One region of the Kitasatospora cystarginea genome, then DNA from elsewhere that is predicted to be linked to it. Evidence: predicted binding sites of a transcription regulator. Region 1 holds the regulator's gene; the other holds the start of a gene.
What was found. Region 1 encodes HspR, which represses chaperone genes until heat shock. Its sites were predicted from a motif close to TTGAGNNNNNNNNNCTCAA; they were not measured.
Positions count from the first base shown of each region.

Region 1 (5,169 bases):
AGCGGAGGGTGGTCAGCCTGGTCCGGCTGGCCAGGGTCACCACGCTGTCGGCCGGACCGGTCAACCGCATCAGCGGCGCGGCCAGGAACACCCGTGCGCGCCGACCCTCGGGGGTCTGGACGGCGCGCTGGCGCAGGTAGGGCTCACTCATGTCGACTCCGGGGGACGGCCGACCGGGTATCGGGGGATACCGGCAGGCTCTGTTGATGGGGGCAACTCAAGCAAAAACTTGATGGTGCGCTGCTATCTCGAGATATTTGAAGGTACATCGGCAAGAATGGCGATCTTGGCGAGACTATCGGGAGCGAACTGATCGTCCATCGAGGGCGGCGGCCGCGTCCAGGTTTGCGTCCTGTCATCTGGATGCCTGGCAGGGAGATGACGCACTGTCGACGGGCTGACGGATGACACCGCCTCGCAAGTGCGGCATCATGTGGGCGCCAGTTCTATAAAGTTCGACTCGCGAAACTTGCAGAAAGGGGTGGGTCGTGTCTGGTATGCGTCGGTTTGTCCGCAAGATCGTGATGCCGGTTGCCACCACTGCGACCGTGTTGGCTGCCGGCTTCCTCTCAGTGAGCATCGCGCAGGCGCCGAGCGGCACAACGCAGGCTGCGGGCGTCCAGGTGCAGAACGCACCGCAGGTCACTGCCAGCGATCTCAACTGGGGCTGAGGGGCCGGTCGCGGTCGTTGAGGTGGTTCCCGGGCGTGGGGACTGAGTCTCCAGGTGGGCGGCTGTCCCCCTGCAGATGCCGGGAACACCCCTTCCGTCGGGAGTCGGGAGTCCTCCCAGCGTTCCGCTGCTAGTCGGGCTCCTCGCGGTGCGTGCGTCCGAGCACGTAGCCGAGCTGGAACAGGGAGTCGACGTTGTACTCCTCCCGCATTTCCGCGATATGCCGCGCGAGCGTCCGTTCGCTGATGCCGAGTCTGCGCGCGATGACGCGGTGATTCGTGCCGGACAGCAGCAGCTCGATTATGGTCCGCCGGAGGCGGGACACCACCTGCTGTGGGACGGTGCGATTGCCGTCGAACTCCAGCGCCCGACTCCAGTTGCGCTCGAAAACCTCCTCGGCGAGGAAGTTCACGACCGCCTGGTCGTAGATGAAGGCGGCCAGATCATCGCCGGCCACGGGGATTACGGCGAATCTCCGGTTGACGACTATGAGGCGGGCGTAGGGCTCATCGAGTGTCCTGAACTGCCAGCCCTCCCCGGACAGCTTCGCCACGTAGTCACGGGTCGGCTGATGGTATCGAGTGCTGGCGTTGTAAATCGTTCGCATCGTGGCGCCGTGCTGAACGCTTTCCAGATCCCGCTGGAGGCTTGAGGCCAGGAGTTCGGGAGGTCGCGGTCCGCCGGGCTGCATGGCAAGGCCCTCGGTGATTCCACCCGCCATACCCTGCTGAAGCCGCTGATTGATCAGTGCTTTCCCGCGGACGTATTCGATTGCTCCGCCGGTCTTGTCGGGGGTGTGAAAAGCCTCGGCGAGTTCACTGAGATCGAGTGGCAGGGAGACGGCGCGCGAAAGCAGATCGAGTGCCTGGCGCTGCCATATCGAGCTCAGGCTGGCTGACAGCTGGGCCGGGTCGACAGCCAGTAGCGCATCTGGTTCCTCGCTATCGGGGATAAGGAGCCCGAGTTCCAGCAGCTCGGCGAGAGCGGTGCTCTCGCCGAATTCGCCGTGGCCACTGAGCAGGCGGCCATTCTCGCGGATTGCCTTCAGGTAGAGGGCGCGCGCATCCGTGGACAGGGTCCGTGGTCCCGGGACATGTCCTGGCTGCTCTCGCCCACCCATCTGCGGCTCCCTGTCGTCGGCCGGACAAGCAGTCCGTGTGACTCAAAGTCTGGTGCACCAGGGATCTTAAGCTGTGATCACTGTGTGTCAGCTGGGATTTGATGATGGTCTGAGCAACCAGCCCACCGGTGAGTACTCTCCCATTACAGGCCGGCCGCCGATACCCCCCGATGGGAGGGATGGTCGGCGGTCGGCTGTGACGGTCCGTTACGTTCTACCGCTTCGGCCGCCACACCACCAGAGCGCTCGACTGCTGGACCTGCTGGTACGGAACGAGGTCCCGGCGGTACGAGGCGTGGACGGCGGCCTCGCGCTGCTGGAGGGTGATGGCGGCGTCCTCCAGGGAGCCGACCAACTCGGCGATGCGGGACTGGAGGGCGGTGACCTGGTTCTCCAGCTCGATGATGCGCTTGATGCCGGCCAGGTTGATGCCCTCGTCCTGGGACAGGCGCTGAACGTCGCGCAACTGCTGGATGTCACGGGCGGAGTAGCGCCGGCCGCGGCCCGCCGTCCGGTCGGGGCAGACCAGGCCGAGGCGGTCGTACTGACGCAGGGTCTGCGGGTGCAGGCCGGACAGCTCGGCGGCCACCGAGATGACGTAGACCGGGGTGTCCTCGGTCAGCACGTAGTTGGTCCTACCCGCGGGGTTGGCACGGGACGAGGAGGCCCGGCCCGGGCGGGGACCGCCCGGGAGCCCCTCCCCGAAGCCCGGGCCGATCGGGTTGCCGGAGCCGGTCTGGTCCTGGTTCATCTGCTCACGCTCCCTCCGCCGCCTTGAAGAGGGCGGCACGCGGGTCGTCCGAGGCGGTGGCCTCGCGATAGTGCTCCAGTGCGCTCAGTGCGTCGCCGGTGACGTTCTTGGGGACCACGACCTCCACGGTGACCAGCAGGTCGCCGCGGGTGCCGTCCTTGCGGGTGGCACCCTTGCCACGAGCCCGCATGGTGAGGCCGTTGGCGCTGCCGGGCGGCAGCTTCAGCTTCACGGCGGGGCCGTTCAGCGTCGGCACCTCGATGGTGCCGCCGAGCACGGCCTCGGGGAAGCTGACCGGGACCGTCACGGTGAGGTTGTCGCCCTTGCGGCCGAAGACCGGGTGCGAGTCCACGTGGACCGTGACATAGAGGTCGCCGGGCTGGCCACCGCGCTCGCCCTGGGCACCCTTGCCCTTGAGCCGGATGCGCTGGGCGTCCTGCACTCCGGCGGGGATCCGGACCTGCATGGTGCGGGCGGAGCTGGCGCGGCCGCTGCCGTGGCAGACGGTGCACGGGTCGTCGACCAGCATGCCGCGGCCCTTGCAGTCCCGGCAGGGGTCGGAGAGCGCGAAGGCGCCCTGACCCCGGCTGACGGTGCCCGCGCCTACACAGGTCGGGCAGACCCTGGGCGTGGTGCCGGCCTTGGCGCCGGTGCCGGAACAGCTACGGCACGGGGCCTGACTGGTCATCCGGAGCGGGACGGTGGCACCGTCCACGGCCTCCTCGAAGCTCAGCGTCACCTCGGTCTCGACGTCGGCGCCCCGGCGCGGCTGGGCCTGCCGGCCGCCGCGGCCCCCGAACAGCCCGCCGAAGACGTCGCCGATGCCCCCGCCGCCGCCCTGCGAGCCGCTGAACAGGTCGCCGAAGTCGAAGTTGTAGCTGCCGCCGCCGGCCCCACCGCCGCGGAAGCCGCCAGCGCCGAACAGCGACCTGGCCTCGTCGTACTCCTTGCGGCGCTTCTCGTCCGAGAGGACGTCGTACGCCTCGGAGATGTCCTTGAAACGCTCCTCGGCCTTGGCGTCACCCTTGTTGGCGTCGGGGTGGAACTCCCGGGCCAGCTTGCGGTACGTCTTCTTGATCTCGGCGGCGGTGGCGTCCTTGGGCACACCGAGGACCTTGTAGTAGTCCTTCTCCACGTAGTCCTTGGTGCTCATGGCTGCCGCCACCTCCCAGGCCAGAAATAACGGTCAATGCTCGCGGATACGGCGCTGCGGAGCCGTCCGTCGCAACGATGGACGACGTACGACTCCGCAGCGCACAGAGTGTCAGCTTTCGGCCGCACCGTCACCCTTGTCGGACTCCGACTTCTCGGAGGCCTCCTGGGCGGACGTGCTCTGGCTCCCCGGCTGGGGCTCGGCCACCGCGACCATCGCCGGGCGGATGATCCGCTCGCCGATGCGGTAGCCGGGCTGGAGGATCTGCACGCAGGTGTCCTCGGTGACGTCCGAGGAGTAGCTGTGCATCAGCGCCTCGTGCATGGTCGGGTCGAAGGGCTCGCCCTCCTTGCCGAACTGCTGCAGGCCCAGCTTGGCGACGACCGTCTCCAGCGAATCGGCGACGGACTTGAAGCCACCCGTCACCTCGCCGTGCTCGCGGGCCCGGCCGATGTCGTCCAGTACCGGGATCAGGGTCTCCAGGATGTTGGAGACCGCGATCTCGCGGACCGTCAGCCGGTCGCGCTCGACCCGCTTGCGGTAGTTCTGGTACTCGGCCTGGAGGCGCTGCAGGTCGGCCGTCCGCTCGGCGGCCTCGCGCTTGGCAGCGGCGACCTCGTCGGCGGAGGCGTCCGCGACGGCCTCCTCGGCGGCCTTGAGAACGGCCTCCTCGGCGGCGGAGTCGTCGCCGGGCTTGCCGCCCTGGCGCTTCTCCGTCATGCCGCACCACCCTTGGGCTTGTCCTCGTCGACGATCTCGGCGTCGACGACGTCGTCGTGGGCGGCACCGGCGGCGGCGTCACCGGCCGGGGCGCCGGCGGCCTCGTTCTGTGCGTAGAGGGCCTGGCCCAGCTTCTGCGCGGTGGTGGAGACCTTCTCGGTGGCCTCGCGGATCGCCGCGATGTCCTCGCCCTTGAGCTTCTCCTTCAGCTCGGCGATCGCGGTCTCGACCTCGGTCTTGACCTCGGCCGGGAGCTTGTCGGCGTTGTCGGCGATGAACTTCTCGGTCGAGTAGACGAGCTGCTCGCCCTGGTTGCGGGTCTCGACGGCCTCGCGGCGCTTGGTGTCCTCCTCCGCGTACTGCTCGGCCTCGCGGCGCATCCGGTCGACCTCGTCCTTCGGCAGCGAGGAGCCGCCGGTGACGGTCATCTTCTGCTCCTTGCCGGTGCCGAGGTCCTTCGCGGCCACGTGCATGATGCCGTTGGCGTCGATGTCGAAGGTGACCTCGATCTGCGGCAGGCCGCGCGGGGCCGGCGGCAGGCCGGTCAGCTCGAACATGCCGAGCTTCTTGTTGTAGGCCGCGATCTCGCGCTCGCCCTGGTAGACCTGGATCTGCACGGACGGCTGGTTGTCCTCGGCCGTGGTGAAGATCTCCGAGCGCTTGGTCGGGATCGTGGTGTTGCGCTCGATCAGCTTGGTCATGATGCCGCCCTTGGTCTCGATGCCGAGGGACAGCGGGGTGACGTCCAGCAGCA
Region 1 is NZ_BAAATR010000029.1:65,402-70,570, forward strand. It holds gene ABD369_RS27315 (hypothetical protein) at 1-151, opposite strand, end outside; gene ABD369_RS27320 (hypothetical protein) at 489-671, shown strand; gene ABD369_RS27325 (LuxR C-terminal-related transcriptional regulator) at 802-1,791, opposite strand; gene ABD369_RS27330 (heat shock protein transcriptional repressor HspR) at 2,006-2,542, opposite strand; gene dnaJ (molecular chaperone DnaJ) at 2,547-3,695, opposite strand; gene grpE (nucleotide exchange factor GrpE) at 3,807-4,415, opposite strand; gene dnaK (molecular chaperone DnaK) at 4,412-5,169, opposite strand, start outside.

Region 2 (5,169 bases), on a different contig from region 1:
CCACGGCGCGGCTGTGCGGCGGTGTCCGCCTCGTGGTGCCGCGCCTGGGTCGCCCCGTTGCGTTGCTGTGGAAAGGTCATGTCGTCCCTGCGTCGTCCCCCGACCTGCCGGACCTGGGCCCCCCGGTGGCCCAAGCGCCGGTTCGGCTAGGAGAGCGGTGCCTCCAGGGCGTACCCGACCCCGTGCACCGTGCGGATCCAGCTGGCGCCGATCTTGCGGCGCAGTGCCTTGACATGGCTGTCGACGGTGCGGGTGCCGGAGGCGTCGGTCCAGTCCCAGACCTCGGCCAGCAGCTGCTCGCGGGTGAGCACGGCGCGCGGCTGGGCGGCCAGGCAGGCGAGCAGGTCGAACTCGGTCGGCGTCAGGTGGACGTCGCCGCTGCCCAGTCGCACCCGGCGCTGGACGTGGTCGATCTCCAGCTCGCCGAAGCGCAGGGAGCCGAGCGCGGGCGTCCTGGCCGCCTGCTGGGCCCGCTCCACGCGGCGCAGCAGCACGTTGACCCGGGCCGCCAGTTCCCGCATCGAGAACGGCTTGGTCATGTAGTCGTCCGCGCCGACGCCGAGGCCGACCAGCAGGTCCGTCTCGTCATCCCGTGCGGTCAGCATCAGGACCGGCACCGGGCGCTGGGCCTGGATCCGGCGGCACACCTCAAGGCCGTCGAAGCCGGGCAGCATCACGTCGAGGACCACCAGGTCCGGCTGCCAGGTGTGGAAGCCGTCCACCGCGCCGGGGCCGTCGTGGGCCACGGCGACCTTGAAGCCCTCGGCGCCGAGCCGGGCCGCGATCGACTCGGCGATCGTCGGCTCGTCCTCGACGACGAGCACCCGTCGCTGTGTGGTCACCGGACTGCCAGTGCCGGTGCTCTCCTGCTGAATTTCTGTCACGGTCACGCCACCGCCCCCAGGGCTGCGGGCCGACTGCCTGTGGGGACAGCGGGCTCCGCTCGTAGTCGTCTTGTTCCGTCATGGGCCGTGTTCGGGCCCGCGGTCCACCCGAAATGCCGTCCGCCGTCGGCACCGGAAGGAAAGGCCCGCAGGTGTGGGTCTGCGAGCCCTCCGCTCTCATCGCAGCGTACGGACACTGCGAGCATCCCGGCAGGTGAACCGGATACAACCGGCCTGTTGGCCGGGGCCGGAGACCTGCCCGGGATTGGGTACGGGGCGATACCTTACCCGGCAAAAATATCGACCGTAACGGTGCGTATGCCCTCGAACGGATGGCACACTTCATTGCGAAGTGACTACTTGTCCGTAAACAAAGGGCTGGTACGGACCAAGGTGGGGAGGGTGTCCGGCCCGGTGTGGCGTGATCTTCACAGGTCCCTCCCAGCAGGCTCTCAGGAGCTCGACGTAACGTGGGCACGACAATGCCACTCGGCCCGCACGACCTGGAGTGGAGGCGGGATGCGGAGCCGCTGGGCGGTGCCGCAGGCGGCCTGGGGGGCCGGTGGGTCGTTGGCCCGCGCGCGGTCGCGGGCGTGCTGTCGGGTGTGGGCGGGGAGCTGGCGTGGCAGGTGAGCGGTGGGTCGGACGGCCGGCGGTGAGCGACCTGCCGGCCCTGGTGCGGCGGCTGGTGCCCACCCCCCGGCGCAATCCCTTCGCGTTCGGCTATCTGCTGGTGCTGCTCGGCATCGCCCTCTTCTCCCATGTCGCCGATCCGGCCCTGGTGTACCGGCTCCAGGCGTTCTCCAGCACTGACGGGCACAACCTGCTGCACCGGACGGTGCTGCCCCTACTGCTCAGCGGACTGTGGGTCGCCGGACCGGTCTGGATGCCGTACCTGTGGGCCTTCGCCGTCACCGTGGCGCCGCTGGAACGGCGGGTCGGCGGGTGGCGGGCGGTGGGCGTCTTCGCCGCCGGGCACATCCTGGCCACCCTGCTTTCGCAACTGGTCGTCGCGGTCGCCGTGGCCTCGGGCCGGCTCGGCTCCGACGCCCTGGACAGTCTCGACATCGGCGTCAGCTACGGCGTGCTGGCCAGTCTCGGCGCGCTCGCCGGACTGCTCCGGGCGCCCTGGCGGCTCGTGGCGCTGGCCGGGGCGGCCGCCGTGATCGGGCACGGCATCCTCGCCGACCGGGACCTGGTCACCGGTGTCGGCCATCCGGCGGCCCTGCTGGTCGGTATCTCGCTCTGGCGATGGCTGCGGCGCGGCGGGCCGCGCAGCGAAGCGTTCCAGGGGCGCGAGGAGTTGTGCGAGCAACCCGCGGTGGCGCGAGCGTAGGCCCCGGTCGGGCGGCGCCGTGGCGGTGCGGCGAGCCGCGAGCGGGGTCGTGCGCCGTCGCGGGGTGGCCGTTTCCTCCGTGTTCTGAGCGGTGCGGCTCGGTGCGTCCCGCTGCTCGGGCTTCCCGCGGTCGAGTCGTTCGCTCAGGGCGAACGCGGCGCTGGGAACATCCCGATGCCTCCAATCCTTAGTCAGGTCAACTCAAGTTCGCTGACTGGGGAGAGATCATGGCATCGACGTCCGCTTCGCTCACCCTGCCCGTGCTGCCACTCGACGACGAAGTGGTGCTGCCGGGCATGGTGGTCCCGCTGGACCTGTCCGCCACCGAGGTGCGCGCCGCCGTGGAGGCGGCCAGGGCGGGTGCGGCGGGCGGTGTGAAGCCGCAGGTCCTGCTGGTGCCCAGGCTGGACGGCTCGTACGCGGCGGTCGGCACCCTGGCCACCGTCGAGCAGGTCGGCCGGCTCGCCGACGGCGACCCGGCAGCCCTGGTCCGCGCCGTCCGCCGGGTACGGATCGGTGCCGGTACGACTGGGCCGGGTGCCGCGCTCTGGGTGGAGACCAGCCCGTTCCGCGAGTCCGACCCGGGGCTGCCGGTGGCCGGCCGGGCCGCCGAGCTGGTCAAGGAGTACAAGTCGCTCTCCACGAAGTGGCTGCGCAAGCGAGGGGCCTGGCAGATCGTCGACCGGGTGGCCCAGACGGAGGACGTGGGCGAGCTCGCCGACAACATCGGGTACGCGCCCTTCGCCACCGCCGAGCAGAAGCTCAAGGTGCTGCTGGAGGCGGACCAGCTGGCCCGGCTGGAGTACGCGCTGACGCTGCTGCGCGACCACCTCGCCGAGGAGGAGGTCAACGACACCATCCGCAAGGACGTCGAGGAGGGCGTGGCCAAGCAACAGAAGGAGTTCCTGCTCCGTCGGCAGCTGGAGGCGGTCCGCAAGGAGCTGGCCGAGCTGAACGGCGAGGCGGTCGACGAGGAGGGCGACTACCGGGCCCGGGTGGAGGCCGCCGACCTTCCCGAGAAGGTCCGAGAGGCCGCCCTCAAGGAGGTGGACAAGCTGGAGCGCGCCAGCGACCAGTCACCCGAGGGCTCCTGGATCCGCACCTGGCTGGACACCGTCCTCGAACTCCCCTGGAACGAGCGCAGCGAGGACTCCTACGACATCGCCGGTGCCCGTGCGGTGCTGGACGCCGACCACGCGGGCCTGGCCGACGTGAAGGACCGGATCGTCGAGTACCTGGCCGTGCGCAAGCGCCGGGCCGACCACGGGCTCGGCCTGGTCGGCGGCCGCCGTGGGGGTGCGGTGCTGGCCCTGGTCGGCCCGCCCGGGGTGGGAAAGACCTCGCTCGGTGAGTCGGTCGCCCGTGCGATGGGTCGGAAGTTCGTCCGGGTGGCACTCGGCGGCGTCCGGGACGAGGCGGAGATCCGTGGCCACCGGCGCACCTACGTCGGCGCACTCCCCGGCCGTATCGTGCGCGCCATCAAGGAGGCCGGGGCGATGAACCCGGTGGTCCTGCTGGACGAGATCGACAAGGTCGGCTCGGACTACCGGGGCGACCCGGCGGCCGCGCTGCTCGAAGTCCTCGACCCGGCTCAGAACCACACCTTCCGCGACCACTACCTGGAGGTCGAGCTGGACCTCTCCGACGTGGTCTTCCTGGCCACCGCCAATGTGCTGGAGGCCATCCCCGAGCCGCTACTGGACCGGATGGAGCTGGTCCGCCTGGACGGCTACACCGAGGACGAGAAGGTCGTCATCGCCCGCGACCACCTGCTGCCCCGGCAGCTGGAGAAGGCCGGGCTGACCGGTGAGGAGGTCTCGGTGGACGAGGCCGCCCTGCGCCGGCTGGCCGGCGAGTACACCCGGGAGGCCGGCGTAAGGAACTTGGAGCGCTCGATCGCCCGCATCCTGCGGAAGGTCGCCGCGCAGAGCGAGTTGGGCGAGCGCGAGCTGCCCGCCGCCATCGGTGCCGACGACCTGCGGGCGCTGATCGGGCGGCCGCACCACATCCCCGAGTCCGCCCAGGAGCCCACCGAGCGGCGCACCGCCGTCCCCGGCGTGGCCACCGGCCTCGCGGTGACGGGCGCCGGAGGCGACGTCCTCTACATCGAGGCGTCACTGGCCGACGCCGAGACGGGCGGCACCGGCCTCACCCTGACCGGTCAGCTGGGCGACGTGATGAAGGAGTCCGCGCACATCGCGCTCTCCTTCCTGCGCTCGCGCGGCGCCGAGCTGGAGCTGCCGGTCACCGACCTGCGCGACCGGGGCGTCCACCTGCACATCCCGGCCGGAGCCATCCCCAAGGACGGGCCCAGTGCGGGGATCACCATGACCACCGCACTGGCCTCGCTGCTCTCCGGCCGCAAGGTCCGGACGGACGTCGCGATGACGGGCGAGGTCTCGCTGACCGGCCGTGTGCTGCCGATCGGCGGGGTGAAGCAGAAGCTGCTCGCCGCCGACCGGGCCGGGATCACCACGGTGATCATCCCCAGGCGCAACGAGCCCGACCTGGACGACGTCCCGGCCGAGGTACTGGACCGCCTCACCGTCCACCCGGTGGGCGACGTCCGCGAGGTGCTCAAGCTGGCCCTGGAGCCGGCGGAGGTCCTGGTCGCCGCGGCGTGAGGGGGTCCGTCAGGGACGCGGGGACCTGTTCGGTCGGCCGCACACCTTCATGGTGGGCCGGTCGCGCGGTTCCCCGCGCCCCTGACGGCGAAGCATGCTGACCGCCTGCCAGCTCCGGGCGCCCGCAGGGTGAGTCGACCCCGTACCCCTAATTACTGCGCCGGGACGGACCAGGAGACCGGGGTGCTGCGGAACGCGGCGGGCCGCCGGATAGCGGGCCCGTCCGGCGGGCGCAAGGGCAACCAGGCGGTAATGCCCCGGGCGGGTCTGCGGGGTACCGGCACGAAACCCCAGCGTGCGACACTGCCGAAATGCCGTCACCTAC
Region 2 is NZ_BAAATR010000032.1:1,749-6,917, forward strand. It holds gene ABD369_RS28485 (sensor histidine kinase) at 1-80, opposite strand, end outside; gene ABD369_RS28490 (response regulator transcription factor) at 147-884, opposite strand; gene ABD369_RS28495 (rhomboid-like protein) at 1,507-2,220, shown strand; gene lon (endopeptidase La) at 2,448-4,844, shown strand; gene ABD369_RS28505 (GtrA family protein) at 5,156-5,169, shown strand, end outside.
Region 2: lon (endopeptidase La) is a predicted target of HspR. The motif match lies at 2,407-2,425, and genes of this name have one in related genera.